Regions from separate parts of the Streptomyces sp. NPDC057253 genome, predicted to be linked through region 1. Evidence: riboswitches for the same ligand, from Rfam matches in the RefSeq annotation. Region 1 holds a riboswitch; each other region holds the start of a gene.
The links. A riboswitch is a leader RNA that binds a small molecule or an ion and turns the genes downstream of it on or off. The one in region 1 is predicted to bind S-adenosylmethionine.
Positions count from the first base shown of each region.

Region 2: linked by a shared signal. The riboswitch ahead of ACFULQ_RS42290 (aminotransferase class V-fold PLP-dependent enzyme) and the one ahead of thrC (threonine synthase) in region 1 are both predicted to bind S-adenosylmethionine.
Region 3: linked by a shared signal. The riboswitch ahead of ACFULQ_RS17875 (transporter substrate-binding domain-containing protein) and the one ahead of thrC (threonine synthase) in region 1 are both predicted to bind S-adenosylmethionine.
Region 4: linked by a shared signal. The riboswitch ahead of ACFULQ_RS17810 (ABC transporter substrate-binding protein) and the one ahead of thrC (threonine synthase) in region 1 are both predicted to bind S-adenosylmethionine.

Region 1 covers NZ_JBHUXV010000167.1:4,374-11,997, reverse strand. Annotated here, with positions in the region: gene ACFULQ_RS44490 (ROK family protein) at 1-129, opposite strand, end outside; gene ACFULQ_RS44485 (ABC transporter substrate-binding protein) at 235-1,506, shown strand; gene ACFULQ_RS44480 (DUF3263 domain-containing protein) at 1,542-1,775, shown strand; gene otsB (trehalose-phosphatase) at 2,171-2,992, opposite strand; gene ACFULQ_RS44470 (trehalose-6-phosphate synthase) at 2,989-4,383, opposite strand; gene ACFULQ_RS44465 (glucosyl-3-phosphoglycerate synthase) at 4,492-5,436, opposite strand; SAM riboswitch class I at 5,582-5,737, shown strand; gene thrC (threonine synthase) at 5,755-7,035, shown strand; gene ACFULQ_RS44455 (MoaD/ThiS family protein) at 7,150-7,425, shown strand.
Region 2 covers NZ_JBHUXV010000141.1:11,304-18,927, reverse strand. Annotated here, with positions in the region: gene ACFULQ_RS42295 (PQQ-binding-like beta-propeller repeat protein) at 1-1,470, opposite strand, end outside; gene ACFULQ_RS42290 (aminotransferase class V-fold PLP-dependent enzyme) at 1,538-2,899, opposite strand; SAM riboswitch class IV at 3,020-3,136, opposite strand; gene trpD (anthranilate phosphoribosyltransferase) at 3,213-4,277, opposite strand; gene ACFULQ_RS42280 (cytochrome bc complex cytochrome b subunit) at 4,503-6,140, opposite strand; gene ACFULQ_RS42275 (Rieske 2Fe-2S domain-containing protein) at 6,137-7,192, opposite strand; gene ACFULQ_RS42270 (c-type cytochrome) at 7,189-7,624, opposite strand, start outside.
Region 3 covers NZ_JBHUXV010000028.1:53,636-61,259, forward strand. Annotated here, with positions in the region: gene ACFULQ_RS17855 (MFS transporter) at 1-126, shown strand, start outside; gene ACFULQ_RS17860 (vanadium-dependent haloperoxidase) at 93-1,334, shown strand; gene ACFULQ_RS17865 (MerR family transcriptional regulator) at 1,653-2,021, opposite strand; gene ACFULQ_RS17870 (MDR family NADP-dependent oxidoreductase) at 2,043-3,083, opposite strand; SAM riboswitch class IV at 3,316-3,423, shown strand; gene ACFULQ_RS17875 (transporter substrate-binding domain-containing protein) at 3,853-4,878, shown strand; gene ACFULQ_RS17880 (GNAT family N-acetyltransferase) at 4,968-5,693, shown strand; gene ACFULQ_RS17885 (putative leader peptide) at 5,740-5,826, shown strand; gene ACFULQ_RS17890 (LLM class flavin-dependent oxidoreductase) at 5,908-7,104, shown strand; gene ACFULQ_RS17895 (NtaA/DmoA family FMN-dependent monooxygenase) at 7,125-7,624, shown strand, end outside.
Region 4 covers NZ_JBHUXV010000028.1:42,257-49,880, forward strand. Annotated here, with positions in the region: gene ACFULQ_RS17805 (ABC transporter permease) at 1-346, opposite strand, end outside; gene ACFULQ_RS17810 (ABC transporter substrate-binding protein) at 350-1,969, opposite strand; SAM riboswitch class IV at 2,348-2,461, opposite strand; gene ACFULQ_RS17815 (DUF1684 domain-containing protein) at 2,550-3,371, opposite strand; gene ACFULQ_RS17820 (LLM class F420-dependent oxidoreductase) at 3,441-4,364, opposite strand; gene ACFULQ_RS17825 (NtaA/DmoA family FMN-dependent monooxygenase) at 4,493-5,893, opposite strand; gene ACFULQ_RS17830 (LLM class flavin-dependent oxidoreductase) at 5,890-6,990, opposite strand; gene ACFULQ_RS17835 (hypothetical protein) at 7,315-7,624, shown strand, end outside.

The DNA of each region.
Region 1 (7,624 bases):
GACCACCGCGTCCGGTCCGCGCTCGCGGCCGGTCGCGCGGCGGGCCCGGTGCAGCAGCTCGCCGCCCGCGCCGACCAAGGCCGCCTTCATCCCGGTGCCGCCCACGTCGAGGGCGATGACATGTCTCACGGGGGACAGTGTGGCCCTTGTACCCGCAAGAGGTCTAGTCCACTTACGTGGTGTAGACCTAAGGTCTGAGATATGTATGACTTTTCGAAAGTTTCGAACGTGAGTATGGGGCGGTTGTCGGTGCGGCGGCGAAGGACGGGAACGATCGCGGCGGTGTCCGCACTGGGCATGACGGCGGTGCTGGGGGGCTGCGGGCTGGGCGGCGGATCGGACGAGGTGACGCTGAGACTGGTCGCCGCCGACTACGGCGACAGCGCGGCCAACAGCTCCCGGAAGTACTGGGACCAGCTCGTCAAGGAGTACGAGGCGAAGCACTCCGGCGTGAAGATCGACGTCAGCGTGTACTCGTGGACCGACGTCGACCGCGAGGTCAAGGAGCTCGTGGCTGCCGGGAAGGCGCCCGACATGGCGCAGATCGGTGCGTACGCCGACTACGCGGACAAGGGACTGCTCTACAAGGCCGACGACCTGATCGGCATCCGCGAACAGGCCGACTTCGTCGCACAGCTCGGTGCCGCCGGGCGGATCAACGGGATGCAGTACGGGATGCCGTTCGCCGCGTCCACCCGGCTCCTCTTCTACAACAAGGCCCTCTTCGCCGACGCCGGGCTCACCCCGCCGAAGACGTGGAAGCAGCTGGCCACCGACGCCGAGGCGCTCAAGGCGGACGGGGTGAAGTACCCGTACGCGCTGCCGCTCGGCCCGGAGGAGGCGCAGGCCGAGACCATGCAGTGGCTGCTGAGCGGGGGCGGCGGCTACATCGACTCCGTCGGGACGTACGGCATCGACTCCGAGGAGAACGTCGCGACGCTGACCTGGCTCAAGGACGACCTCGTCGACAAGGGGCTGACCGGGCCCGTCGCGCCGGAGAACCTCAACCGGGCCGCGGCCTTCTCGGCGTTCGCCGCAGGGGACGTCGGCATGCTCAACGGGCATCCCTCGCTGATGAAGATCGCCGCCGCGAAGGGGGTGAAGTTCGGGATGGTGCCCATGCCGGGGGCCGAGGGGCCGACCAGGAACTCCATGGGCGTCGCCGACTGGATGATGGCCTTCAAGCAGAACGGCCACGCCGAGCAGGTGGGGGACTTCCTCGACTTCGTGTACAGCGAGAAGAACGTGCTCGCGTTCTCGCGGGAGTACGACCTGCTGCCGGTGACCAACTCCGCGTCCACCGCGATGAGCCGGGCCTCCCGTGACGCCGACCTGAAGCCCTTCCTCAACGCGCTGCCCGCCTCCGAGCTGCCGCCGGTGGGCAAGACGTCGTGGGCGTCGGTCAGCGCGGCCGTGAAGAAGCGGATCGGGTCGGCGGTGAGCTCCGGCGGGAGCCCCGAGAACGTGCTGCGGGAGCTCCAGCTCACCGCCCAGAACGCGGAGTAGTCGCGCTGTCAGTGGCGGGGGTTACGGTTTTCGGCATGGAGCAACCGGAGCTGGACCGCAGGGAGCGGGACGTCCTCGCCCTGGAGCGCCGCGGCTTTTCCGGCCCCGGCGCGAAGGAGCGCGCGATACGCGAGGAGCTGGGCCTGGCGCCGGTCCGCTACTACCAGCTCCTCAACGCCCTCCTGGACGACGAACGCGCCCTGGCCTTCGACCCGGTGACGGTGAACCGCCTACGGAGAGTGCGGGAGGCCCGCCGCTCCGAGCGGTAGCCTCCGGCGGCGGGACGGGTGCCGGTGGGCCTGGGCGAGGGCTGCGGACCGGTGTCCTGGGCGAGCCCGTGCCCGGGGTGAGCTGGTGCGGTGGGCGATCGGGCGTTGGGACGCTGCCGGCGAGCCGGGCCCGAGCAGGCGCTCCCATCGGCTGGGCCGGGCGGCCCGCAGCCTGTCGGCCGGAGGCGCCGGACCGACCAGGCGTTCCCATCGGCTGGGCCGGGCGGCCCGCAGCCTGTCGGCCGGAGGCGCCGGACCGACCAGGCGTTCCCATCCGCTGGGCCGACGGACCGCAGCCTGCCGTCGGCCGAGCCGGTCCGGTGACGGTCGGTCGTGGGCCGGGAGGCCGGGAGGCTCGCGGTGGTGGAGGGTGGGTGGTTCGGCGCGCGCTCGGGTCAGGCGAGTCGGGTCGCCAGCGTGCGGAGGAGGTTCACCACGCCTTCGGGGCCGTCGACCACCAGGTCGGCTCGTTTGCGGAGTTCTGTGACCTCGTCGCTGCCGCTGCACACCAGGAGGCCGGGGGTGCCGGTGGTGCGCAGGTCCTCGACCGTGGAGAAGGCCGGGAGGTCGCCGAGGTCGTCGCCGCCGTAGAGGACGGAGGTGGCGGACAGCTCGCGGACGTGGGCCAGCAGGGCCACGCCCTTGTCCATGCCCGGGGGACGCAGTTCCAGGACCAGCCGGCCGGGTTCGACGATCAGGCCGTGCCGGAGCGCCAGGTCGGTGAGGGGGGTGCGGAGGGCGTCGAAAGCGACCTGCGGGTCCGGGGCCCGGCGGGTGTGGACGGCCACCGCCCGGCCGCCCTTCTCCTCGATCCAGGCGCCGGTGCCGTCGAGGAGGGCCGGCAGCTCGGCGCGGACCGCCGCCACACCCGGGTGCGGTTCCGGTGCCGTGATCTCACCCGTGGCCGCGTCCCAGCGCTCCGCGCCGTAGTGGCCGAGGACGGTCAGATGCTCCAGACCGGCGACGCCCGCGAAGCCGCCGTGGCGCACCGCGACCTCGGCCGGGCGGCCCGTGATCACCGCCACGGACGCCACCTTCGGGGCCAGCGCGGCCAGCACCGACACCGCCTCGGGATGCGCCCGCGCCCGCTCCGGGTCCGCCACGATCGGCGCGAGCGTCCCGTCGAAGTCCAGCCCGATCACCGCGCCCCGCGGGTGCGACAGGAGCGCCCGGAGACCGTCGCGGCCGGCGGGCGTGCTGGGCGTCGGCAGGCTCATGCGTCCAGCGCCTTCAGCGCGTTCAACTGGTCCAGGAACCACTGGGCCGGAGGGAGGGCCGTGGCCGCCGCGGCCAGCCGCTTCGCGCGTTCGGCGCGGTCGTGGGCCGGCAGGGTCAGGGCCTCGTGCAGGGCCGCCGCCGTCTGCTCCACGTCGTAGGGGTTGACCGTGATCGCGTCGTCGCCCAGCTCCTCGTACGCCCCGGCCTCCCGCGACAGCACCAGCGCGCACCCCTCGTCGGAGACCACCGGCACCTCCTTCGCGACCAGGTTCATGCCGTCCCGGATCGGGTTGACCAGGGCCACGTCGGCCAGCCGGTACGCGGCGAGCGAGCGCGCGAAGTCGTCCTTGACGTGCAGCACGACCGGGGTCCAGCCGGGCGTGCCGTACGAGGAGTTGATCTCCTCCGCCACCCGCTGCACCTCGGCCGTGTAGTCCCGGTACACCGCGAGATCCTGCCGGGACGGATACGCGAACGCCACGTGCACGACCCGCTCCCGCCACTCGGGCCGCGACTCCAGCAGCCGCCGGTACGCCAGCAGCCCGCGCACGATGTTCTTCGACAGCTCGGTCCGGTCCACCCGCACGATCGTCTTCCGGCCGGCCCCGATCTCCTCGCGCAGACCGACGATCCGTTCCTCGACGTCGGCCGCGTGCGAACGCTCGCGCAGGAAGTCCGCGTCGGCGCCCAGCCCGTGCACGCCGACCTGCGTGTCCCCGAGCCCGCCCGCGAACTCCGTGGCGCAGGCCGTGAAGGCGTCCGCCCACCGGCGGGTGAGGAAACCGAGCCGGTCGGCGCCGAGCATGCCCCGCAGCAGCTGCGCCGCGATGTCGTCCGGGAGCATCCGGAAGTAGTCCACCGGCGCCCACGGCGTGTGCGAGAAGTGGCTGATCCGCAGGTCCGGGCGGAGCTCGCGGAGCATCCCCGGCACCAGGCACAGGTGGTAGTCCTGCACCAGGACCGCCGCCCCCTCGGCCGCCTCCTGCGCCAGCGCCTCGGCGAAGGCGCGGTTGTACGTCTCGTACGACGCCCACCGGCGCCGGAACTCCGCGTCGAAGACCGGCTCCAGCGGGGTCTGGTAGAGCAGGTGGTGGACGAACCAGAGGACCGAGTTGGCGATGCCGTTGTACGCGTCCGCGTGCACGTCGGCCGGGATCGCGAGCATCCGCACGCCGTCCTCGCCGACGCCCTGGGCGACTGCTTCGCGGTCGCCGTCGGACAGGGCCGAGCAGACCCACAGGGCGCCGGCGTCGGGGCCGATCGCGGACAGGCCGGAGACCAGGCCGCCGCCGCCGCGCTTGGCGTTGAGCTCGCCGTTCTCCTGGACCTCGTACGAGACGGGGCCTCTGTTGGATGCGACCAGTACGTTGGCGTTGTGCGAGGGAGCCATGACTCGACATCTAGCCCGGGGTGCAACCGCTCAAACGTTCCCGTGGGTGCGTGGTCGGCTGCGGGTCGGTGGGGGCTGGGCGCGCAGTTCCCCGCGCCCCTGGTAGGTCTACGCAGCCCTTCGTTTCATGTACTCCGGGATTTCCGTCATCGGTGGGCGTTCCTCCGTGTCCACCGAGTACGTGCGGGGCTCGAAGCCGTCCTCGCCGCGTTCGAACTGGGTCAGGGACGGGCGGATCATGTGGCCGCGGGCCAGCCTGAGCTGGGCCGTGCGGTAGATCGCCGCCGACATCCGGCCCAGTGCCTGGCCGTCCTGGTGACGGTGCTTGCGGACGCCGACGTCGACCTGGGCGAGGGCGTCCAGGCCCACCAGGTGCAGCGCGTCGACCAGCATGCCCAGCTCGACGCCGTACCCGACCGGGAAGGGGAGCTGTTCGAGGAGGCTGCGGCGGGCCGCGTACTCGCCGCCCAGCGGCTGGACGAAACCGGCCAGCTGCGGCCAGTGCATGTTCAGCAGCGGGCGCGCCATGAGCTCGGTGACCCGGCCGCCCTGACCCGCGGCGCCGCCCAGGGGACGGTCGTACATGCCCTTGACCAGGTCGACCTCGGGGTCGGTGAGCAGCGGGCCGACGATGCCGGAGACGAAGTCCGAGGAGAACTCCTTCAGGTCGGCGTCGATGAAACAGACGATGTCCCCGCGGGTGGCCAGCAGGGAGCGCCACAGCACCTCGCCCTTGCCGGGGAGGGCGGGCAGCCGGGGCAGTATCTCGTCGCGGTGCACCACGACGGCGCCGGCCGCGGCGGCGACCTCGGAGGTGCGGTCCGTGGACCCCGAGTCGACGACGACGATCTCGTCGACCAGCGGCACCTGCTTCACGAGGTCGTGACGTATCACGGAGACGATGTCACCGACCGTCTCCTCCTCGTTGAGCGCGGGCAGCACGACACTGACCGTCTGCCCGGTGCGCTGCTTGGCGGCCATGATCTGGTGGAGCGGGCGATCGGTCACCGACCAGGAGCGGGTGCTCAGCCAGCGCTCGACTTCTTCCAGCACGTAGGCGGCTCCTTCGTGTGTGATCCGTGTGATCCGTCTCGCGGTTCGGACGGCCTATCTCAACTGTCCTGGTTGTCGGTTACAGTCTTGAACAACGCGGGTGACCATCGCATGTCCTGGCAGGCCCGCCGACACAACTTCATACCGCTCATCCAGAGGGGCAGAGGGATACGGCCCGATGAAGCCCCGGCAACCCTCCAGTCGGTTCTCGTAGATCACCGTTGATCATTTCGCGAGGCTCCCGGCTAGGGAAGGTGCCAAATCCGTCTCACGGCGAAACGCGTCGTGAGGAAGATGAGGAGAAAGGGCCTCGCCTCCATGGCTGCGCAGACTGTTGCAAGCACCACGAACTCCGTCGACCTGGGTCCCGCCGCGGCACTGAGCTGCCGCGAGTGCGGCCACCGCGTCCCGCTGGGCCCGGTCTTCGCCTGCGAGGAGTGTTTCGGCCCGCTCGAGATCGCGTACGACTTCTCGGCCTACGACACCGAGGAGCTCCGCAAGCAGATCGAGGCGGGACCCGCGAACATCTGGCGCTACGCCCCGCTGCTGCCCGTGCCGGCGGACGTGGCGGACAAGCCCAACATCAACCCCGGCTGGACCCAGCTCGTCAAGGCCGACAACCTCGCCCGCGAGCTCGGCGTCACCGGCGGCCTGTACATCAAGGACGACTCCGGCAACCCGACGCACTCCTTCAAGGACCGCGTCGTCGCGCAGGCCCTGGAGGCGGCGCGCGCGTTCGGCTTCACCACTCTCTCCTGTTCCTCGACCGGCAACCTCGCGGGTGCGGTCGGTGCCGCCGCCGCCCGGGCCGGCTTCCGCTCGTGCGTGTTCATCCCGCACGACCTGGAGCAGGGCAAGGTCGTCATGGCCGCGATCTACGGCGGCGAGCTCGTCGGCATCGAGGGCAACTACGACGACGTGAACCGCTTCTGCTCCGAGCTGATCGGCGACCCGGCCGGCGAGGGCTGGGGCTTCGTCAACGTCAACCTGCGGCCGTACTACGCCGAGGGCTCCAAGACGCTGGCGTACGAGATCTGCGAGCAGCTGGGCTGGAAGCTCCCGGACCAGCTGGTCGTGCCGATCGCCTCCGGCTCCCAGCTCACGAAGATCGACAAGGGGCTCCAGGAGCTGATCAAGCTCGGGCTCGTCGAGGACAAGCCGTACAAGATCTTCGGGGCGCAGGCGGAGGGCTGCTCGCCGGTGTCGGTGGCGTACAAGGCGGGCCATGACGTCGTACGGCCGCAGAAGCCGAACACCATCGCCAAGTCGCTGGCGATCGGGAACCCGGCCGACGGGCCGTATGTGCTGGACATCGCCCGGCGTACGGGGGGTGCGGTGGAGGATGTGAACGACGAGCAGGTCGTCGAGGCGATCAAGCTGCTTGCGCGTACGGAGGGGATCTTTGCGGAGACCGCCGGTGGGGTGACCGTGGGGGTGGCGAAGAAGCTGATCGAGAGCGGTCTGCTGGATCCCTCGCTGACGACCGTTGTGCTGAACACCGGGGATGGTCTGAAGACGCTGGACGCGGTGGCGGGTACGGGTCTTACCGCCACGATCCGTCCCAACCTTGATTCGTTCCGCGAGGCTGGTCTCGCATAAGCAGGTCGCTGTGCGGCGGCGGGTCCGTGGGGGCTGGTCGCGCCCACGCGGCGGAGCCGCATATCGATACAGCCCCGCGCCCCCAGGGCGACTACCTGACCGGAGGTCCTGAACATGAGTGTTTCCGTCCGTATCCCTACCATCCTGCGCACCTACACCGGCGGGCAGGCCGAGGTGACCGCCGAGGGTGGGACCCTGGCCGAGGTCATCGCCGATCTGGAGAAGAACCACACCGGTATCGCCGCCCGGGTTCTCGACGACCAGGGCAAGCTGCGGCGGTTCGTCAATGTGTACGTGAATGACGACGACGTGCGCTTCGAGCAGGGGCTGGAGACGGCGACGCCGGACGGGGCCGGGGTCTCGATCATCCCGGCGGTCGCCGGCGGGTGACCGTATGACTGGTCATTACCTTCGGTAATAGTGATGACCGAGTGTTCATCCGATTGCCCCCTCCGTGAGAGAAGCGGAGGGGGCAATTCTCTATGGTTGAGCGCGGTACAGTTGGGGAAGCAGCGGCTTTCTCCTTGCCGCATGCATATGAGTTCTCGCTCCACGTGCGATGAGAAGTAGCCAAAGTGTGCGCGTCTTA
Region 2 (7,624 bases), on a different contig from region 1:
CAGTCGTCCGAAGGCCACCGGGAACTGGCTGTTCGCGGCGAAGGCCTTCGTCCAGCGGATTTTGCCGCGCGGGCCGAGCGCGCACAGCTCGGAGGCGCCCTCCTTGTCGTCCTCCAGCAGGCAGTACACGCCGTCGGCGGTGGCGAGCGGGGACATGGCCTCGCCGCCCAGCGCGGTCCGCCACACCGTCCGGCCGTTCAGGTCCAGGGCGTGCATCGAGCCGTCCGCGCCGCCGACGTACACCCGGGTGCCGTCGGGCGAGACGGCGGCACAGGGTCCGCGCCGCCCGCCGAGCCCCTGCACGGCGTACGTCCATCCCACCTCGGCCGCGGCGGAGCCGCCCTGCACGGTCCGTCCGGCGCCCGCGGAGGAGGCGGAGGAGTCCGAGCCACTCCGCAGCAGCCACCAGCCCAGGCCCCCGGCGCCCACCGCCCCCGCGCCACCGGCCCAGGCCGCCAGGATCCGACGCCGCGAGGGCTCCGGCGCGGCGGCGGAGGTGGCCACGGGCACGTCGGTGACCGTCGTGGGCGCCACGTACTCCACCCCGCTGAGCCGCTCCCGCGCCCCGTCCTCCGGCACCCAGCGCTCGCCACCGCCGAGGGCCACGGTCGGCGTCCCCCTGGAGAACCACCCCTCCCGCAGGCCCTCCCGCAGCGAGCCGGCGGTGTGCCCCACGGCCGCGACCAGCTCGGCGGGCGTCGGCCGCGCCGCGGGATCGTCCCGCAGACAGGCCTCCACCAGCGGCAGCTGTTCCTCCGGTACGGCGGACAGGTCGACGTCCCCGGTCAGGATCCGCAGCAGGACGACCGAGTCCTGCCCCTCGCCGAAGGGTTCCTTGCCGCCCGAGGCGTACGCGAGCACCGCGCCCAGGGAGAAGACGTCGCTGGCCGGGACCACCTGGGCGCCGTTGCGGATCTGCTCGGGCGAGAGGTAGCCGACCGACCCGACGACCACCCCGGTCCGGGTCAGCGCGGTGCCTTCCAGCGCCCGGACGATCCCGAAGTCGATGACCCGGGGCCCGTCCGGCGCGAGCAGGATGTTGGAGGGCTTGAGGTCCCGGTGCACCAGGCCCTTGGCGTGGATCGCGGCGAGCGCCTCGGCGAGCGCGCCCGCCAGCAGCCGTACCGCGTCCGCGCCCAGCGGCCCCTGGTCGAGCACCGCGTCCCGCAGGTTGGGGCCCGCCACGAACTCGCTGGCCATCCACGGCCGGGCGGCCCCGGTGTCCGCGTCCACGACCCGCGCGGTGTAGGTGCCGGCTCCGCCGACGGTCTGCGCGGCCCGCACCTCGTGGCGGAAACGGGCGCGGAAGGTGCGGTCCTCGGCGTGCTCGGCGCGGACGACCTTCACGGCCAGCCGGGGCCCGCCGCGCGCCTCGGCGAGATACACCTCGCCCATCCCGCCGGACCCGAGTCTGCCCAGGACCTCGTACGGCCCGATGGTCCGCGGGTCCGTCTCGCGCAGCTCCTGCACCCCGTGCTCCCCCTGCCTCCGTACGGCTGCCGGGGTCGAGCGTATACGCGGGGTGGACGCCGGTACGTCAGACGGCCGGGACGCAGCGGCCGTCCTCCGTGCGGTACGACCACTTCGCACCGTCCGCGACCAGTTCCTTCACGGCCTTCACGAACCGCTCCACGTGCTCGTCCGGCGTGCCCGCGCCGAAGCTCACCCGGATCGCGTTCAGCGACTTCTCACCGGGCGCCGCCTCGGGGGCCCCGCACTCGCCCTGGGTCTGCGGGTCGCTGCCGAGGAGGGTGCGGACGAGGGGGTGGGCGCAGAAGAGGCCGTCGCGGACGCCGATGCCGTACTCGGCGGACAGGGCGGCGGCGAAGTGGGAGCTGTTCCAGCCCTCGACGACGAAGGAGATCACGCCGACGCGGGGGGCGTCGTCGCCGAACAGGGAGAGGACACGGACCTCGGGGACCTCGGCGAGGCCCTCGCGGACCTTCTCGATCAGGTGCTGCTCACGGGCGACCAGGGTGTCGAAGCCGGCCTCGGTGAGGGCCTTGCAGGCCGACGCGATGGAGTAGGCGCCGATGACGTTCGGGGAGCCGGCCTCGTGGCGGGCGGCGCTGTCGTGCCACTCCACGTCCACTCCCCCGTCCTCGCGCCGGGTGACCTTGCGGCTGGCGCCACCACCCGCGAGGTAGGGGTCGGCCGCCCTGAGCCAGTCGGCGCGGCCGGCGAGGACTCCGGAGCCGAAGGGGGCGTACAGCTTGTGGCCGGAGAAGGCGACCCAGTCGACGTCGAGGTCGCGGACGCTCACCGGGTGGTGCGGGGCGAGCTGGGCGGCGTCGAGGACGATCCGGGCGCCATGGGCGTGGGCGGCGGCGGCCAGCTCGCGGACCGGCCACAGCTCACCGGTGACGTTGGAGGCACCGGTGACGCAGACCAGGGCCGGGCCGTAGGGGTCCCGGGCGGCGAGGGCCTTCTCCAGGGTCTCGACGGCCTGGAGCGGGGTGCGCGGGGCGTCGAGGTAGCTGACCCGGGCGTCCTTCCAGGGCAGCAGGCTCGCGTGGTGCTCGGTCTCGAAGACGAAGACCTGGCAGTCGGCGGGGAGGGCGGCGGCGAGGAGGTTGAGCGAGTCGGTGGTCGACCGGGTGAAGATCAGCTGGTCGTCCGCACGGCAGTCGAGGAACTCGGTGACGGTCCTGCGGGCGTTCTCGAAGAGGTCGGTCGACAGCTGGGAGAGGTAGCCGGCCCCGCGGTGCACGCTGCCGTAGTAGGGCGCGTAGGCCGCCACGTCGTCCCAGACGCGCTGGAGGGCGGGGGCGCTGGCCGCGTAGTCGAGCGCCGCGTAGGTGACTTCGCCACCCGTGACGAGCGGGACGGTGACATCCCGGCCCAGAACGGGCAGCTGGGCACAAAGCGACTGGACGGAGGCAGCGGTGGAGACAGACATGGGGGACTCCCGTGAAAAGTGAAGGGTGAGAGGGGTGTGCGGAGGCGGGGCTCGGCGCCCTAGCGCATTCGCTTGCTCACGGAAGACTCCTCGAACGACCAGGATCCCTGGTTCGTGAGGGATCCGCGCTTGCCGCAGACCTCGCTGCCTACGGCCTGGTCTTCACCCGGGGCACCCCGCCACGGACGGAGGGTTGCCGGACAGTCGGCCGGGGCCTCATGACTGTCACTCATGACCTGGTCAAAAAACCTACGCGATGTGATCGTCGTCCCGCAACCCGTGTCCGGATCGCGGGACGACACCCCGCCGGCCGCTACGCGTTGCTCGCGGCCACCCAGCGCTCCAGCGTCCGCTTGGCCGACCCGGAGTCGATCGACTCCGCGGCCTTGTCCATCCCGGCCCGCAGCTGCTCGGCCAGCGTCCCGGTGCCCGGGTCCAGGGCCACCAGCGCGGCCGCCGAGTTCAGGAGTACGGCGTCCCGGACCGGGCCCGTCCCGCCGTCCAGGAGCTTCCTGGCGACCTCCGCGTTGTACGCCGGGTCACCACCGCGCAGGGCCTCGACCGGGACCAGCTCGATGCCGACGTCACGGGGGTCGAAGCTCTCCTCGGTGACCTTGCCGTCCCGGACGACCCAGACGTGGGAGGTCGAGGTGGTCGTCAGCTCGTCGAGGCCGTCGTCACCGCGGAAGACCAGCGAGGAGTTGCCGCGCTCGGCGAAGACGCCCGCGACGACCGGGGCCATGCGCGGGTCCGCGACCCCGACGGCCTGGGCGCGCACCCGGGCGGGGTTGGTCAGCGGGCCGAGGATGTTGAAGACCGTGCGGATGCCCAACTGGCCGCGTGCGGCGCCCGCGTGACGCAGCGCGGGATGGAACTTGATCGCGAAGCAGAAGGTGATCCCGGCCTCCTCGGCGACCTCGGCCACCCGCTTCGGCGTCAGCTCCAGATTGACGCCGAGCTTCTCCAGGACATCCGAGGCGCCGGACGCGGAGGAGGCGGCCCGGTTGCCGTGCTTGACGACCGTGGCGCCGGCTCCGGCCACGACGATCGCCGACATGGTGGAGATGTTGACGGTCTTGGCGCCGTCGCCGCCGGTGCCGACGATGTCGACCGTCCGCCCGGGGACCTCGATCACATTGGCGTGCGCGTACATCGTCCGCACCAGCCCGTTGATCTCCTCGACCGTCTCGCCCTTGGCCCGGAGCGCGACCACGAACCCGGCGATCTGCGCGTCGGTCGCCTCGCCCTGCATGATCCGGTCCATCGCCCACGCCGTGGCGTCGGCGCTCTGGTCCCGCCCGTACAGCAGGGCGTTCAACACCTCGGGCCAGGAACGGCCCGCCGCGATGTCGCCTCCAGCGGGGGTCACAGCGCTCATGGGGCCGCTCCAGATGTCGTAGAGAAGTCTGCTGCCACCCTATCCAGCCCACAGCACGTCGCAGGCCCCCGTCCGGTGTTCGGACGGGCCATCTCAGGGGCGCGGGGAACTGCGCAAAAAGCGCCCGCCCCCACCGAAGCCGCACCCGCACGGCAAAGGACCCCGTCCGGGATTCGGACGGGGTCCTTTCAACCGCGCTGTGGCGAGCGCAGCGACAAGCAGGGATCAGTGGTGGCCGTGGCCGCTGGTGATCTCCTTGTACTCCTCGACGGTCGGCTTGGCGATCTGGGACTCCTCGCCGTAGTACGCCTCGCTCAGCTTGGCGCGCAGCTTCTCGGTGCCCTTGACCTTGCGCTCGACGCCGTTCTCGTCGACCGTGGCGCCGATCGCGGCCGGCTTGTACTGCTCGTGTGCCGTGAGCGTGTGCAGCTGCTCCTGGCTGAGCGGCTCGTGCACCTCGATGAACTCACCGTGCGGCAGGCGCTTGATGATGCCGGACTCGCGCCCGTGCAGCACCTTGTCCTTGTCACGGCGCTGGAGGCCGAGGCAGATCCGCTTGGTGACGATGAACGCGAGGACCGGGGCGACGAAGAACGCGACCCGCACGAACCAGGTGATGGCGTTGATCGACAGGTGGAAGTGGGTGGCCCAGAGGTCGTTTCCACCACCGACCAGCAGCACGAAGTACCAGGTGATCCAGGCGACACCGAAGGCCGTACGCGTCGGGGCGTTGCGCGGGCGGTCCAGGATGTGGTGCTCGCGCTTGTCGCCGGTGACCCAGGACTCGATGAACGGGTAGACCGCGATCGCGACCAGGACCAGCGGGAAGATCATCAGCGGGATGAACACACCCAGGACGAGCGTGTGACCCCAGAAGTTGATCTCCCAGCCCGGCATGACACGGATCAGGCCCTCGGAGAAGCCCATGTACCAGTCCGGCTGGGCGCCCGTGGACACCTGGTCCGGACGGTAGGGGCCCATCGACCAGATCGGGTTGATCGAGGCGATCGCCGCGATGGCCGCGATGACACCGAAGACCAGGAAGAAGAAGCCTCCGGCCTTGGCCATGTAGACCGGCAGCAGCGGCATGCCGACCACGTTGTTGTTCGTCTTGCCGGGGCCCGCGAACTGCGTGTGCTTGTGGTAGAAGACCAGGATCAGGTGGCCGACGACCAGACCGAGCATGATGCCCGGCAGCAGCAGGACGTGGATCGAGTAGAAGCGGGCCACGAAGTCGCCGCCCGGGAACTCCCCGCCGAACAGGAAGAACGACAGGTACGTGCCGACGATCGGCACGGACAGGACCGCGCCCTCCATGAAGCGGACACCGGTGCCGGAGAGCAGGTCGTCCGGGAGCGAGTAACCGGTGAAGCCGGTGAACATGCCGAGGACGAACAGCAGGAAGCCGAACAGCCAGTTGACCTCACGCGGCTTGCGGAACGCGCCCGTGAAGAACACCCGCATCATGTGCACGAACATGCCGGCGAGGAAGATCAGCGCCGCCCAGTGGTGGATCTGCCGGATCAGCAGACCACCGCGCACATCGAAGGAGATGTGCATGGTCGAGTTGAACGCCTCGGACATCAGCTGTCCCTGCAGCGGGACGTAGCTGCCGTGGTACTCCACCTCGTTCATCGACGGGTGGAAGAACAGCGTCAGGTACACACCCGTGAGGATGATGATGATGAAGCTGTAGAGGCAGACCTCACCCAACATGAACGACCAGTGGTCGGGGAAGATCTTGCGCATGTTGGCCTTGGCCAGGGAGTAGATCCCCAGCCGGCCGTCGGCCCAGTCGGCGACACGCTCGCCGGCCGGTGCCTTCCCGCGAGAGCGGGCTTCGGTGGACTCTGTAGTGCTCATCCGCGCTCCCAGAATGCAGGACCGACGGGCTCCTCGAAGTCGCCGAGCGCTTCAAGGTAGCCCTCGTCGTTCACGCCGATGCGCAGCTGCGGCAGGGCGTGACCGGCGGGGCCGAAGATCACCCGGGCACCGTCGGAGAGGTCGAAGGTGGACTGGTGGCAGGGGCAGAGCACGTGGTGCGTCTGCTGCTCGTACAGGGAGATCGGGCAACCGACGTGGGTGCAGATCTTCGAGTACGCGACGATTCCCTCGTGCGACCACTCGAGCTCGCGCTTGTCCTTGATGTTGTCGGGCTGGAGCCGGACGATCATCAGGGCGGCCTTGGCGATCTCGGTCTGGAACTCCTCGGAGTGCTCCTCCAAGCCCTCGGGCTTGGCGAAGGTGAGGGAGCCGACCGCGACGTCCGAGGGACGCAGCGGCTGGTCGGTGTTCATGTTGACCAGCAGCTTGCCCTTGGACCACATGGTGTGGCGGAGCTTGGTGCCGGGCAGCGGACCGAGGTCGCGCAGCAGCATGACACCGGAGAGCGGGAACAGGGCCAGCGCGCCGAACATCGTGTTGCGGATCAGCTTGCGGCGGCCGAGCGCCGACTCCTTGGCGCCCTGCTTGAAGTCGGCCATGACCTTGGCCTTGACCTCGGGGGGCGCCTCGATCGGGTGACGCTCGTCGGCGATCTCCTCGTCGGACATCAGGGTGCGGGCCCAGTGGACCGCACCCGCGCCGATCGCGAAGAGGGCGAGACCGAGGGTCAGGCCCAGCGCGAAGTTCAGCGCGTTGATGTGCCCGATCGGGAAGACGAAGATCGACTTGTCGTGGGGGATGCCCACGTACGAGGCGATGAACCCGATCGTCGACAGCATCGAGACCGTGAACAGCATGGCCACCGTGCGCTCGGACCGCTTGGCGGCCCGCTCGTCGATGTCCTGCACCCGGTGCTCGTGGGGCGGCAGACCGGGGTCGGCGAACGGGTTCTGCTCGTCCGCGACGCCTACCGCGCCGTGCGCGTCCTGCTCTGCGGGCAGGTTCTCTTCTGGAATGTCTTGGCTACTCATGACTTCTTGGCCTTTGCGGTCCGAGCGGCGACCCAGACGGCGACCGCGATCAGCGCGCCGAGGCCGAAGATCCAGGCGAACAGGCCCTCGGAGACCGGGCCGAGACCGCCCAGCTCAAGGCCGCCGGGGCTCACGGTGTCGTCGCCGTTGACCGCGTTCAGGTACGCGATGATGTCCTTCTTGTTCTGCTCCGACAGCGTGGTGTCGGGGAACGACGGCATGTTCTGCGGGCCGGTCTGCATGGCCTCGTAGATGTGCTTCGGGTCGACACCCTCGAGGCTGGGCGCGAACTTGCCGTGCGTCAGCGCGCCACCCTTGCCGGTGAAGTTGTGGCACTGCGTGCAGTTGTCGCGGAACAGCTCACCGCCCTTGGCGATGTCGGCACCGTCGGGGCCGTACTGCGCCTCGGTCGGGATGGTCGGACCCGCGCCC
Region 3 (7,624 bases), on a different contig from region 1:
TCGCTCCCCGCGCTCCAGGAGGACGACCTGACCACCCGTGCCGCGGAGCCTCGCATCAGCACCCTGTTCCCATCGAATCCCAAGGAGAACTCATGCGTTCGACCAGAACCCGGCCCGCCCTCGTAGTGCTGGGCGCGACGGCACTGCTGACCGCGTCCCTCGCGGTTCCGCAGGCCTCGGCGGCCGGCCGTACGTCCACGGCTCTCACCTGGTACGACGCGACAGCCGAGACCATCGCGAAGGCCGGGGCATCGACCCAGATCACCAACAGCCGTACCTGGGCCATCAGTTGGCTCGCAGCCGCCCGGGCCACCCGGAGCGTCCCCGCCGGTGTCGACCGCGGCGTGTATCAGGAGGCGGCGCTCGCCGGGGCCGTACATCGTGCGTTGGTGGCGCTGGCCCCGAGTCGCACGGAACAGCTCGACGCGACGTCCAAGGAGACCCGCGACGCGATTCCCGACGGTCCGGCCGAGGAGCGGGGCATCGCGGCGGGCGAGCGGCAGGCGGACCTCGTCCTCGCGTCGAGACAGGGTGACGGTCTCGACCCCGCCTCCGTCAACGCGCCGTATCCCGTCAAGCCCGCGGCGCCGGGTGTGTGGCAGCCGACGCCACCCGACCACGCGCCGGCGGCCCAGTACGGCAACCGTCTGGCCGAGCCGTTCCTGCTGAGGACACAGAGCCAGTTCCGGCTCGGCCCGCCGCCCGCCCTGGATTCCGAGCGCTACGCCACCGACCTCGCGGAGGTGCGGGCCTACGGTGCCGTCGACAGCGCGGTGCGCAGCGCCCGCCAGACCGAGACCGCCACCTTCTGGCTCGGCTCCTCCCTCACCCTCTACACCGAGCCGCTGCGGGTGGCGTTCGCCCGCTCGCATCAGGGTGTCGCCGGGCAGGCACGGCTGGTCGCGCTGTTCCATGTGGCGCTGGTGGACACGCAGATCGCGACCTCCGACACCAAGTACGCGTACGAACGCTGGCGTCCCGTGACCGCGATCCGCACCGGCACCATCGACCCCGATCCCGGCTGGACGCCGCTGCACACCACCCCGGCGCATCCGGACTACCCGAGCGGCCACAACACCTACGCGGGCGCCGCGCAGACCGTCCTGTCGGCGCTCACCGGCCCGCGCACAGCCCCCTTCACCCTGACCAGCCCCACAGCTCCGGGCGTGACCCGGACGTACACCACCTGGAAGCAACTCTCCGACGAGAACATCGACGCCCGGGTCTACTCCGGCATCCACACGAGGTCGGCCGACGAGGCGGGGATCACGCTCGGCACGAAGGTGGCACGGTACGTCCTGAAGAACTCGCACGGACTCCTTGCGCCGCGGTGACCCTCCGGGCATCGGAGACGGAGCCCGTCCGGACGTGAGCCGGTGGCCGGCGGGGGATCCGTGCGGCAGGGGGTCGCGCGAGGCCGAGGACATGCGCGAGGCGCGGCGTCAGGTGATCAGGGCCGTCGGAAACCGGCCCTCCTGGCCCCACCGGCACTGCTGCCCCGGACGTCACCCCGATGTGTGCCCCGCCTACCCAGGGCGGTGGGGTCGGAGACGCGTCGCCGCTCCGGTTCGACGGTAACGGCGGCGAGCGGCGAGGCACCCGCAGCGTGAGCCGGCGCGCCCTCGCCGCCTGCGCCTGCCCCGTGCGGAGGATCAGTTCCGGCCCGTCCGCTGAGCCAAGAGGGTGCGCAGACGGGTCAGGCGGTCGATTTCTGTGTCCATGGCGGCGAGCCGGTGTGTGATCACGCGGGCACCGGGGGCGGTCGAGTCGGCGTCCGCGCAACGCAGTTGTGGGTTCCCGGCCAGGAGGTGGATCCGGTCGGCGATGCCGTGCAGGTCCTCGACGGTGAGGCCGAGGCCGAGGAGCTCGCGGATGACGCGGACGCGGGCGACCTCGTCCGGCCCGTACCGGCGTTGGCCGGTCGCCGTACGCCGCGGTGGCGGCAGCAGACCGCGCTCCTCGTAGAACCTCAGGGCCCGTGGGGTGGTCCCGGCCGCTGCCGCCGCGTCTCCGATGCGCATCCCGACCTCGCTTCGTGTGGGTCACCGGGCCGGCAACTCCACGACCACGGTGCCGAAGTGCCGTCCCTCGAACAGTTCCTGCAACGCCCGCGGGGCCTGTTCGATGCCCGGGATCCGCACGTGCGGAAAGGAGATCTCACCGGAGCGCAGCCAGCCGCCGAACCGTTTGACCCACTCCTGCGTCACCTCGGGATGGTCGACGCCGCTGTAACCGCTCAGCGTGATCCCCTGGTTGATGACGCGGAAGGTGTCGATCTCCGCCGGAGCGCTGTCACCGTCCTGGTGCGGTGACAGCTGGCCGGACAGCGCGCCCACGAGCGCGAAGCGGGCGCCTCGACGCGCCACCGTGAGCGCCGCCGTCAGCTGCTCGCCGCCCACGGTGTCCACCAGGACGTCGATGCCTTCGGGCGCCGCGGTGCCCAATTGCTCGGCGAACGTGGGGAATTGCCCGCCGGACACCACCACCGCGTCGTAGCCCAGTTCGGTGCGCAGCCGCTCGGCCTTGGCCGGGGACCGGGTACTGCCGATGACCTTGCGGGCCCCCAGCAGCCTGGCGATCGGACCGGCCAGAGTCCCCACCGCGCCCGCCGCCCCCGTGACGAGGACCGTGTCGCCGGGACGGACGTCGGTGAGCCTGGTGAGCGCGCCGTAGGCGGCCGACCCCGACGACAGGTGGGCGACCGGATCCGGCAGTGCGGCGTCGACCGGGGTGCAGTCGGCCGCGGCCACCAGCGCGTGCTCGCGCCACCCGAGCAGGTGGGTGACGGCGTCCCCCGGCCGCAGTGGGCTGCCCGGGCCCACGCCGACGACCTCGCCCACAGCGGGGCCGAAGAGCACGCCACCGGCGTGGATCGGCGGCAGGGGTACTCCCTCGGGTGCGCCTCCGATCAGGGTGCGCAGCCCGGGAAACACGAGGAAGTACCGGTTGCGGACGAGGACCTGTCCGGGCCCGGGCATGGGCAGCGACTGGGCGACGACGGCGAAGTGCTCGGGGCCGGGCAGCCCCTCAGGAGCGGTGACGAGCCGGATCTCGCGGGTGGCGGACGGCAGGGGAGTGGCCATGGGGGCTCCTGGTCGGGAGAAGCGAGGCGGGCCGAGCGGGCGACCCGCCGGTGCGGGCGCGCAGACGTTAGCCCCTGACGCGCACGTCAAGGTCAAGCCGGGATGCTCGCAGCGTCCACGCCGGCCCCTTGCCGGCGTCGAGCGTCCGCGTCGAACCGGGCCGCCGACCGTTCCACCTGCTGGACCGGCGTTGACAAGAGTTCGGACTGTTGTCTTAATTACCGTTCAGAACGGTCAAGAGCGTCAGCGACAAGCCCTGGCTTGCTGACCGGCAACCCTCCGCCGCGGTGGGGTGCCCCAGGTGACGACCCGACCGATGAAGTGTCGGTAAGCGCGAGGCCCTCAGGGCAGGAACGGTGACGGTGACGCCATGTACGCAGCACCCAGGACGGCGACGTGCCGCTCGCAGGGCTGCGCACCGTACGCCAACCTGCTCGTCGCCGATCGCGCCGTCGATCTGCTCCGCGTGAGCAGCGCACTGTGTACCGAGCCGGGCCGCGCCCGCTGTCGGGGCTGACACCTCCCCGCATCTCCCCCACTTTCTGACGGACACCGCCGCGGTGTGCCGTCGCCCTCCCCGCCCCCGGTGACTCGCCGAGGCGTCGGCCACTGACGGCCTGTCAAACCCCTTGGCAAATACACGAGTTACCCGTCCGCCGTTTCGTCACCGCGGTCGTGCCGGCCCTGGTCGCCCAGGTCCTCCGACCGGCCGCAACCAACAGACCTCCCCCCACGCCACCCTCATCACCTTCAGCGACAAGGAACGGCCATGCCCACCCAGTTCACCCGACGCAGCCTGATACGCGGCATCACCGCGGCGACCGCCGTCGCCTCCTTGGCCACCGGGCTCGCCGCCTGCGGTGGCAACAGCGACGCGGCCACCACCACCGACAGCGCCAGATCCGGTGAGGTCGTCATCGGCCGGGTCTCCAACGGCGCCGCCAAGGAGACCACCGTCAAGGTCTCCGAGGTCAAGTCCATCAGCGCCGAACTGCCCGCCGCCCTCAAGAAGAGCGGCAAGCTGGAGATCGGCATCGGTGCCCTGCCCGCCGGGTTCCCGCCGCTGGCGTACGTCGGCGACGACCAGAAGACCCTGACCGGCTCCGAGCCCGACCTCGGCCGCCTGGTCGCCGCGGTGTTCGGGCTCAAGCCCGAGGTGAAGAACTCCACGTGGGAGAACCTCTTCGTCGGCATCGACAGCGGCAAGGTCGAAGTGGCCTTCTCCAACGTCACCGACACCGAGGAGCGCAAGAAGAAGTACGAGTTCGCCTCCTACCGGCAGGACAACCTCGCCTTCATCGTGCCGAAGAAGAGCACCTGGAACTTCGACGGCAACTACGAGAACCTCGCCGGCAAGACGATCGCCGTGGGCTCCGGCACCAACCAGGAGAAGATCCTCCTGGAGTGGAAGCACAAGCTGGCCAAGGAGGGCAAGAAGCTCACCGTCAAGTACTTCCAGGACAGCCCGAGCACCTATCTCGCCCTCAACAGCGGCAAGATCGACGCCTCCTTCGGCCCCAACCCCGGCTTCGCCTACCACAACCGTCAGGTGGCCAACACGCCCAACGCCACCCGCACCGCGGGCACTTACTCGGGCGCGGGCGCGAGCCTGCAGGGCCTGATCGCGGCCACGGCGAAGAAGGACAGCGGCCTCGCCAAGCCGCTGGCCGACGCGATCAACTACCTGATCAAGAACGGCCAGTACGCCGAGTGGCTCAAGGCGTACAACCTCAACAACGAGGCCGTCGCCAAGTCCGAGGTCAACCCGCCCGGGCTGCCGCTCGACAACTCCTGACCACCGCGCACCGGGGACTCCGCCGCCGCCCCGCGACGGAGTCCCCGCCGGCCGGACCCACCGAGCCGCACCCCGGAGACCGCAACGCCATGTCCGTCACCACCCTCGACACCAACTCCGCGCACATCCTGGACAACCCCGCCTGGGCCGCGCTCACCGGCCCGCACGCCCACTTCGCCGAACGCGTCGGCCACGCCGCCCGCTATCAGCAGGACGTGGCTCCCTTCCACGCCGTCTCCGACGGGGACGACCCGCGCGCCTGGGCCGACCTCGCCGCTCTCGTCGGCCCCAACGGCACCGCCGCGGTGGGGGGAGTCACCGAGGCTCCGGACGGGTGGGAGATCGTCGGCGAGGGAGAGGGCGTCCAACTCGTGGACACCGCGCTGCGGGCCGAACCCGCCCCCGAGGCGGTACGGCTCGGACCCGACGACGTGCCCGAGATCCTGGACCTGATCGCCCGCACCAAGCCCGGCCCCTTCCTCGAGCGGACGATAGACCTCGGTACCTATCTGGGCATCCGGGACCGGGGACGCCTGATCGCCCTCGCCGGTGAGCGGCTGCGCCCGCCCGGCTGGACCGAGATCAGCGCGGTCTGCACCGACCCGGCGTATCGCGGCCGGGGTCTGGCCACCCGGCTGGTCCGCGCGGTCGCCGCCGGGATCCGGGAGCGCGGTGACACGCCGTTCCTGCACGCGGCGGCGGACAACACCAACGCCATCCGGCTCTACGAGTCGATCGGCTTCACCCTGCGCCGCCGTACGACCTTCTCCCTTGTACGGCGGACCGAAGCCGCCGTCCTGGAAGAAACGGCATAGCCGTGCCGTTGTCCTTGTCGAAGGCGATGACTTGGGGGTGGGTCGAGTGACACGTGTACTGCGCTCCGCCCACCTCTACTCCCGGCCGCACATCGATCTCCAGCGCGTGTCCGCCGCGCTGTGTTGTTCCTGACCCGTCTGCTGCCCCCCGCCGCCGCGCCCCCACCCTTGCGGGCCGGCCTTCTCGTACGGATCTCCAGGAAGGCACCTGCTCGTGTCCCCTTCTTCTTTGCATCTTGCTGTCGCCTTGGACGGCACCGGCTGGCACCCGGCTTCCTGGCGTGAGCCGGTGGCCCGGCCCGGTGAGCTGTTCACCGCCGGTTACTGGGCCGATCTGGTCGCCGAGGCCGAGCGCGGCCTGCTGGACTTCGTGACCATCGAGGACGGCCTGGGCCCGCAGTCCTCGCACCTGTTCGCTGCGGACGAGCGCACCGACCAGGTCCGCGGCCGCCTCGACGCGGTGCTGATCGCCTCGCGGATCGCGCCGCTGACCCGGCATATCGGCCTGGTGCCGACCGCGGTGGTCACCCACACCGAGCCGTTCCACCTGTCCAAGGCGATCGCCACCCTGGACTATGTCAGCACCGGGCGTGCGGGGGTGCGGGTGCAGGTCAGTGCCCGGCCCGGTGAGGCGGCGCACTTCGGCCGGCGCAGCATCCCGCGGATCGAGGCCTACGACAGCCCCCCGGCCCAGGAGCTGATCACCGACTTGTTCGAGGAGGCGGCGGACTGGGTGGAGGTGGTGCGCCGGCTGTGGGACAGCTGGGAAGACGACGCCGAGATCCGGGATGCGGCCAGCGGGCGGTTCATCGACCGGGACAAGCTGCACTACATCGACTTCGAGGGCCAACATTTCAGTGTCAAGGGCCCCTCCATCACGCCGCGTCCGCCGCAGGGACAGCCGCTGGTCACTGCCCTCGGCCACCAGAGCGTGCCCTATCGGCTGATCGCCCGGCAGGCCGACGTCGGCTACATCACCCCGCACGATGCCAGCCAGGCGCGGGCGATCGTGGCCGAGATCCGCGCAGAACAGTCGGTTGCCGGACGTGAGAGCGAACTCCTGCATGTCTTCGGCGACTTGGTGGTCTTCCTCGACGAGGACCCGGCCGAGGCGGCTGCCCGCCGGGACCGTCTGGACGCGCTGGCGGGGGAGCCGTACACCAGTGACGCCCGGATCTTCACCGGCACCGTGGCCCAACTCGCCGACCTCCTCGCCGAGTTCCAGGCGGCAGGGCTCACCGGCTTCCGGCTGCGGCCCGCCGTTTTGGGCCATGACCTGCCGGCGATCACGCGCGGGCTGGTGCCCGAGCTCCAGCGCCGGGGCCTCTTCCGTACCGCCTACGAGGCGGACACCCTGCGCGGCCTGCTGGGTCTGGCCCGCCCCGCCAACCGCTACGCCGCGTCCGTCTGAGCCGGAGGGATCCCGCCACCATGTCCAAGCCCTTGAAGCAGATTCACCTAGCCGCGCATTTCCCGGGCGTCAACAACACCACCGTGTGGAGCGACCCGGAGGCCGGCAGTCACATCGAGTTCGACTCCTTCGCGCACTTCGCGCGCACCGCCGAACGCGCCAAGTTCGACTTCCTCTTCCTCGCCGAGGGACTCAGGCTCCGCGAACAGGGCGGAAAAATATACGACTTGGACGTGGTGGGCCGCCCGGACACGTTCACGATCCTGGCCGCGCTGGCCGCCGTCACCGAGCACCTCGGGCTGACCGGCACCATCAACTCCACCTTCAACGAGCCCTACGAGGTGGCCCGCCAGTTCGCCAGCCTGGATCACCTGTCCGGGGGCCGCTCGGCGTGGAACGTGGTCACCTCCTGGGACGCCTTCACCGGCGAGAACTTCCGCCGCGGCGGCTTCCTCCCGCAAAGCGAGCGCTACTCCCGGGCCCGGGAGTTCCTGGCCACCACCCAGGAACTCTTCGACTC
Region 4 (7,624 bases), on a different contig from region 1:
GCACCGCCAACAGCAGGGCGGCACTGGTCAGTTGGAGGGTCTGGGGCAGTGCGTCGCCGAGCGTGGAGGTCACCGGGCGGCCCGTGGACACCGCGTTGCCGAAGTCCCCGCGCACCGCCCGTCCCAGATAGTCGGCGTACTGCACGAGCACGGGTTTGTCGAAGCCGTACTCGTGCCGCAGGGCGGCGAGCCGGGCCGGATCGACCTCGCCCGAGTCCAGCCCGGCACCGGCCATCGCGGTGACCGGGTCACCGGGCAGCCAGTTCAGCACCAGGAACGACACCGTGTACGCCGCCCACAGCACCCCGACCGCCTGCGCGAGTCGCTTGATCACATAGCGGCGCACGTGTCAGCCGATCCAGGTGTCGTGCAGCTGGACGCGGCTGCCCGAGTCGAAGTCGAGGTCGTGGACCTTCTTCGTCACGGCCAGTTGGGTCTGGAGCTCGACCACCGGCACGTTGTACGCGTTCTGCACGATCAGCTTCTGCGCCTCGTCCACCAGTTGCCCGCGCTTGGCGGTGTCCGGGGTCGCGGCCTGCTCGGACAGTGCCGTGTCCAGCGAACTGGCGGGCAGCTTGTAGGAGTTGTTCAACTGGGTGGAGAAGGAGGTGCGCAGGATGTCCGGGTCGGCGCGGGTCACGTTCCCCCACACCACGTCGAAGTCACTCGACTGGACGGTGGTGGCGAAGTCACTGACCTGGCGCTGCTGGAGCACCACGTCGATCCCGACCGCCTTCAACTGCTGCTGGACCAGCTCCAGGGCGGGCTGGTTGGTGCCCGCGTTGGGGAACCAGGTGATGGTCAGGCGCAGCTTCTTGCCGTCCTTGACGCGGATCCCGTCGCTGCCCTCCTTCCAACCGGCCTCGTCGAGCAGGGACTTGGCCTTGGCCGCGTCGAAGGCGAGATCCGAGGAGAGGTCGGTGTAGTCGGGTGTGGTGTGCGCCAGGACGCTGGTCGCCGGCCGGGTGCCGGTCGGGAACACGGTGTCGGCGATCTGCTTCCGGTCGACGGCGGCCAGGATCGCCTGACGCACCTTGGTGTCCTTGAGCAGGGGCCGGGAGTTGTTCAGGCCCAGGCCGAACACCACGCCGGGGTTGGCGCGCCGCAGCAGGGTGACCTGACCGCCCTTGAGGGCCGCCTCGTTGGCCTTGCCGACGCTGCTGATCGCGTCCACCTGCCCGGACTGGAGACTGCCGGCCCGCACCCCCGCCTCGGGCACGACCTTGAACACCACCTTGTCCAGGTAGGCCTCGCCCTTCTTGGACCACAGGGAGGAGCCCCAGTCGTAGCCGGTGCGCTTGGCCAGGGTGATCGACTGGTTCTGCACGTACTGCTTCAGCACGAACGGCCCGGATCCGATCACGCCCTCGCTGCACTTCTGCTGCGGGGTCTTCTTCGCGCTCGCCGACGACTCGATGCCCAGCGAGTGGGTCGAAGTCGCTTGCAGGAACTGTGCGTTGGGCTGCTTGAAGGTCACCTTGACGGTGAGCGGGTCCACCACGGCGGTGCTCTGGACACCGCTGAGGTAGCCCTGCGCGAGGGCCCCGAGGGGGCCGAGCTTCGGCACCGCGTCGAAGTTGTCCTTGACCACCTGCGCGGTCAGCTGGGAGCCGTCGCTGAAGGTGACACCCGAGCGAAGGTGGAACGTGAACTGGGTCGCGTCGGAGTTGACGTCCCAGCTCTTGGCCAGCCACGGCACGATCTTGCCGGTCTCAGGGTCCTGGTCGGTCAGGGAGTCGACGGTCTGGCGCACCGAGTAGATGCTCTCGTTGCTGTTGACCTGCTGAGGGTCCACGCAGCCGGAGTCGGAACCCACCGCGAACGTCAGGGTGCCGCCGGACTTCGGCCGGCCGCTGCCGGCGCCGGAGCCGTCACCGCTCGATCCGCAGGCGGTCAGCAGCACACCGGTGGTGGCCAGGGCGGTCAGCGCCGCCCAACGGGAGGATCGGAAATCCGGAATTGCTCTCACGGAGGGGTACTCCTACTCGTGTCACCAGGCACGGGTGCCGCAGAAGGCGCGGGCGTGCGTGGGCGTGCCGGGGCGTGCGGCCCCGGCCGGCGTCGGCCGGGCCGGGGCTGCGCGATGCAGACGGGGATCAGGGGGGAAACGGGGATCCGGCAGAGGGCGGGATCAGGTGGAGCCGGGTGCGGCGACGACCGGTGCCGGACGTCGACCGGCCCTGGGACGGCCTGTCAGGCCTGACAGAGGCTGCTGTCCGAGCGCTTCAGGTCGATGTGGCGCCGGCGCGAGAGCCGGGAGAACACCGTGGCGAGACCGAAGGACGCACCGAGGTCTTCACAACGAAGCCGCATGCCGATCCTTCCCGTCCTTGGCCCCGTGCGAGGGGCTACGCGCTTGCGGAGATCGTCGGTGATCCCGCCGGGCTTTCACCTGGAGCACCCCACCGCGTGGGAGGGTTGCCGGTCAGCGAGCCAGGGCTTGACGCTGACACTCAATGCCTTTTGTGATCGTACGGAGGGCGCTTGCCGTACGTCAATGGCGCAAAAGCACGCCGTGCAGGGGGAGTCGGGGCGCGAGTGCGCCCAGCTCAGGAGCCACCGCGCTCACGGGGGATCTTCTGACCGGCCTCGACCGCCACCGGCAGCCGGTTCTCGGCCGGGGGCAGCGGGCAGGTGGCCAGGTCCGTGTAGGCGCAGGGCAGGTTCGTGGCCCGGTTGAAGTCCAGGACGACCGAACCGTCGGCGGCGGGCGGCTCCAGGGCGAGGGCCCGGTTCGCGGCGTAGGTCGTGACCCCGGAGGTCTCGTCGGTGAACAGGACCAGCAGCCGTCCCGCGCCGTGGCCGGGGAACGCGGTCAGTGACAGCGGGCGCCCGTCCAGCTCGAACTCGACCCTGCCCGGAGCGTCGTACACATGCTCAAGGCCTTCCACGGCGGCGCCCACGGTGGTCGGCCGCGGAGTGTCGAAGGGGACGTAGCGGCCCGTCACGGCCCAGCGCGGGTCGGGGGCGTAGGCGGGCGTTCCGGCGAAGGCCGTGCGCAGCGGCGCGTCCGGGTGCCGGGGGCGCACGATGTCGTTGCCGCCGCGCTTGGCGACCTCGATGACGGCGTCCTTCCAGACGGCGTTGACGCCGCCGCGCTCGGGAATCACACCGAAGCGGTGTTCACCGTGCACCGGCGTGCCGTCGACGACCAGTTCCTCGCCCTCGTCGAGGTCGACGACGACTCCCTCGGGGCCGGTGCGCCAGGCGCCGGGCGCGTCCGGGAAACGCTGGGGCGTCTCGTCGAGCCAGTGCAGGCCGGTGACCGCCAGGAACCCGTGGGGGTCGGCGAGCCGGGCCTCCTGGGCGCGGTGCCACTCCTGCCAGTTCTCGGTGAAGGCGTGGAGGTCAGTGGTGGCCTCGGTGGTCATGGGGAATCTCCTTGGTGTCGGGGGCTTTTGGGCGGGGGCGGTAGGGGGTTGTCGAGTCGACGGCTGTGCTCAGCCGGCCAGTTCGCCGAGGAGTCGCCAGGTGCGTCGGCGAGCCGCCTCCCCCGCGAGCTCGGTGCCGGAGAACACGACCTCGGTGGCGCCGGCGTCGCGGTAACGGCGTACCTCGGCCTCGACCGTCTTCTCGTCGCCGATCACGGCCAGGTCGGCGGCACGCCGGCCGCCGGAGAGTTCGATGACCCGGGCGTAGGACGGGATCTGCTCGTAGAACGCGAGGTTGTCGATGGCCTTGGCCCGCACCGCGTCCACGTCGTCAGTGACCACGCCGGGCACCAGGGCCACGACCCTCGGCGCGGGCTGTCCGGCTGCCTCGGCCGCGGCGGTCAGGGCGGGCACGATGTGGTCCGCCAGGGCACGGGGACCCGCCAGGTAGGGCAGGATCCCGTCCGCCAGTTCCCCGCTGGCCCGCAGGGCCTGTGGGCCCATCGCGGCGACCAGCAGGGGGACACCGCCTTCGGCGCCCGGCACGCGCGCCGGGACCGGGGTGGCCGCGGTGAGCAGTTCCCCGTGGAAGTCGGCCGTACCGGTCTCGGTCAACTCCCGCAGGGCGATGAGGAATTCGCGCAGCCGGGCGATGGGGCGTTCGAAGGGCAGGCCGAAGCCGGTCTCCGTCAGCAGTTTCGTGCCCAGGGCCAGGCCGAGGTGGTAGCGGCCGTGGGTGGCGGCCTGCGCGGTCTGGGCCTGGCTGGACACGAGCAGCGGATGCCGGCCGAAGACGGGAATCGCGGAGGTGCCGACCTGGAGGCCCGGCACCTCGCGCCCGACGATCGCCGCGAGCTGGGGTGAGTCCGCGCCGAAGGTCTGCCCGAACCAGGCCGACGTGACACCGAACTCCGCGGCCTCCTGGGCGAGTTGGACGGTGGCGTCGACCTGGTTCGGCGCGTCGGACGCGTTGAGCGCTACTCCAACAGTCATGTCAGTCAGAACCGGCGCGAGGCGAGCCCGCATTCCGGTCCGTCTGTGACAGCTTCTTGTCAGTCATGTGTCCTCGGTCCTGAGGTCCTGAGGTCCTGAGGTCCTGAGGTGAAGGGGCATCCCGGTCCTCAGCCTGCCTGCTGCCGTTCCTGCGCGGCACGGTGGGTGAGGGGCGCGCGCAGGCCGAGGTGGTCGCGGAGTGTGGTGCCGGTGTACTCGGTGCGGTAGATCCCGCGTTCCTGCAGTTCCGGGACGAGCAGGTCGACGATGTCGTCGAGGCCGTCGGGGATGAGGTACGGCGTGACGTTGAAGCCGTCGATCGCGCCGTGCCGTACAAAGCGGGCGAACTTGTCGGCCAGGCCGGACGGGGTGCCGACGTGCCCGCGCTGCGGGCCGAGGGCGATCACGGTCTCGCGCAGCGACCAGCCGTGCGCCTCGGCCTTCCCCCGCCATTCGGCCACGACGGCCCGCGGGTCGGCGATGCGCCGGGCCCCGAAGGAGCCGTCGTTCTCGGTGACGACCGGGTCCTCGGCGGGCAGCGGGCCGTCGGCGTCGCGGTCGGACAGGTCGATGCCCCACAGCAGTGAGGCGATCCCGAGCGCGGTGGCGGGGGTGACCTGCTGGAGCCGGATCCAGCGCTTCTTCTCCTCGGCCTCCTCCTCGGTGGCACCGATGATGATCTCGGTGCCGGGCAGGATCCGCAGATCGTCGTCGGGCCGGCCGACGGCGCGCAGACGGGTGCGGATGTCCTCGGCGAAGGCCAGGGCGTCGTCGAAGTCGGTGCCGTGCGCGGAGAAGATGACGTCGGCGTTGCGGGCGGCGAAGTCGCGGCCCTCGCCGGAGTCACCGGCCTGGAAGATCACCGGGTGGCCCTGGGCGCTGCGCGGCAGGGTGGGGGCGAGGTCGACGTCGAACTGCGGCCCCCGGTGGCGTACCTGCTGTACGGCGCCGGCCACGGACCAGGCGGGCGCGTCGACGGACGTGCTCACCGCCTTGTCGTCCCAGCCGTCCCACAGGGCGCGGGCCACGGTGAGGAACTCCTCGGCGCGCCGGTAGCGGTCGGCGTGGTCGAGGTAGCCGCCGCGGCGGAAGTTGGCGCCGGTCCAGGCGTTGTCCGTGGTCACCACGTTCCAGCCGGCGCGGCCCTCGGAGAGCAGGTCGAGGCCGGAGAGGCGGCGGGCGAGATCGGTGGGCTCGTTGAAGGTGGAGTTGGAGGTGGAGACCAGGCCGATCCGGCGGGTGACCGCGGCCAGGGCAGCGAGCTGGGTGATGGCGTCCGGCCGTCCGGCCACGTCGAGGTCGTGGATCCTGCCGTCGACCTCGCGCAGCCGCAGCCCCTCGCCGAGGAAGAACGCGTCGAACAGGCCCCGTTCCGCGGTCTGGGCGACCTTGCGGAAGGAGGCGGGGTCGATCTGCGAGCCGCTGTCGGGGGCGGACCAGATCGTCCAGTGGTTGACGCCCTGGAAGAAGACTCCGAAGTGCAGCTGTGCGTGTGGCCGGGGGACGTCGAGGGGGTCGGTGCGGGTCATCGGGCTTCCTCCTGGACGGCCGCGGACGCGAAACGGTTGGCGGGGCGCTCCAGACCCAGGGTCGAGCGCAGGGACGTGCCGGGCAGCGGGCGGGCGACCAGGCGCCGCTCCGACAGGGCCGGCAGGACGAGGCGGGAGAGGACGGGCAGGTCCTCGTCCAGTACGAGCGGATGCAGCCGTACGCCGTCCACGTGGCGGCTCAACTCGTCGAGAACAGCGACCAGTTGGCCGACGGAACCGATGTGGCGCAGCCGTCCCCGGTCGGTCCACGGCGCGTACCGTTCCAGGTCCGCGACGCGCTCGGCGCCGGTCGCGTCCGGCGTGTCCAGCGCCACCTCGACCTCGGCGAAGACGCGGGGCGTGCCAGCGCCGGCGGCGGTCTCGGCGATGGATGCCGGGTCGCGGCCCTCGACCAGGGCGATGTCGAGCTGCGCGGCGGGCACCCGGTCCGGCCGGCCCAGGACGACGAGTTGCCCCTGCGGCGGACGCGGCACGATCGCCGGGCCCTTGACGGCGTACGTCTCCCCGGTGAAGTCGATGTAGTGCAGTCGGTCGCGGTCCAGGTAGCGGCTGGTGGCCACGGACCGGATGACCGCGTCGTCCTCCCACGAGTCCCACAGGGCGCGGGCCACCTCGACCCCGTCCCGGGACTCCCGGGCCCGCGCGGCCGCGTCGGCCACCAGGGGGCGCCCCCACGCGCGAGCCGCCTCGGGACGCTCCTCCTCCGTCACCACCCACCCGGCGCGGCCGGCGGAGATGTGGTCCAGGGACGCCAACTGGCTGGAGACATGGAAGGGTTCGGCATACGTGACCGGCACGACGGGGGCGATCCCGATCGTGCTCGTGGACGCCGCGACGAAGGCCGCTCGCTCCACCGCGCCGATCCGGCCGACGGGGTCCGGCGCGGCACCGGGCGGCAGCACACCGTCGTCCAGGGTGATGAGGGTGAACCCGGCGTTCTCGGCCACGGCGGCGAGCCCGGCCACCCGGCGCGGGGTGAGCAACTGGTCGGGAGAGTGGGCGGCGCGGCGCCAGGCCGCGGGATGGGCGCCGTCGCCGTCGATCTCGACGGCGAGGTGCAGGGCGGGGCCGGACATGCGGGTTCCTTCCGAGGCATACGCGACGTCACGGCCGAGAGGCCATGACGAGAGGGCCGGCGGGGGCGGGCCGGCAGGGGTCAGACGCGTGCGGAAGGACAGACCGCGGAGGAGGTACGGCAGTAGTCGACATGCCGCCGGGTGATGAGGCGCGCACCCGTACGGACACCCTGCGGTGCCGCGTCCGGTACGTGCATGAGGGCCTCCACCCGTCAGAGTTTCGCCGGATCACCGTACGTCGAGCGCCCTTGTGAGTGTCAAGGGAACCCGATGCGAGCGGACCGCGCCCGGTTCGGTCATCGCACGTCACGGTAGCCTCGCGCCGTGAGTCACCGGGAGGACGAGGGCGCGCTGGTTCTGGAGGCGCGGGAGATGCTCGCCGCAGGGCGGAGCGACGAGGAGGTCTTCGCCGAGCTGGCCGCGAGGACCGGCGACTGGGGTGTCTGTGTGCTGGCCGTGTGCGTGGCCCTGGGTGTGCCCCGGACCGACGCCGAGGCCCGGCTCCGCGAGGTCGAGCCACTCTTCTCGGACTTCGCGGCGGGTGAGGAGGAGTACGTCGCCTTCGTGTTCAGGTTCGGGCGCGTCTTCATCGTGGACCGGGTGCTCGAGGAACACGAGGAGCGCATCCGCGACC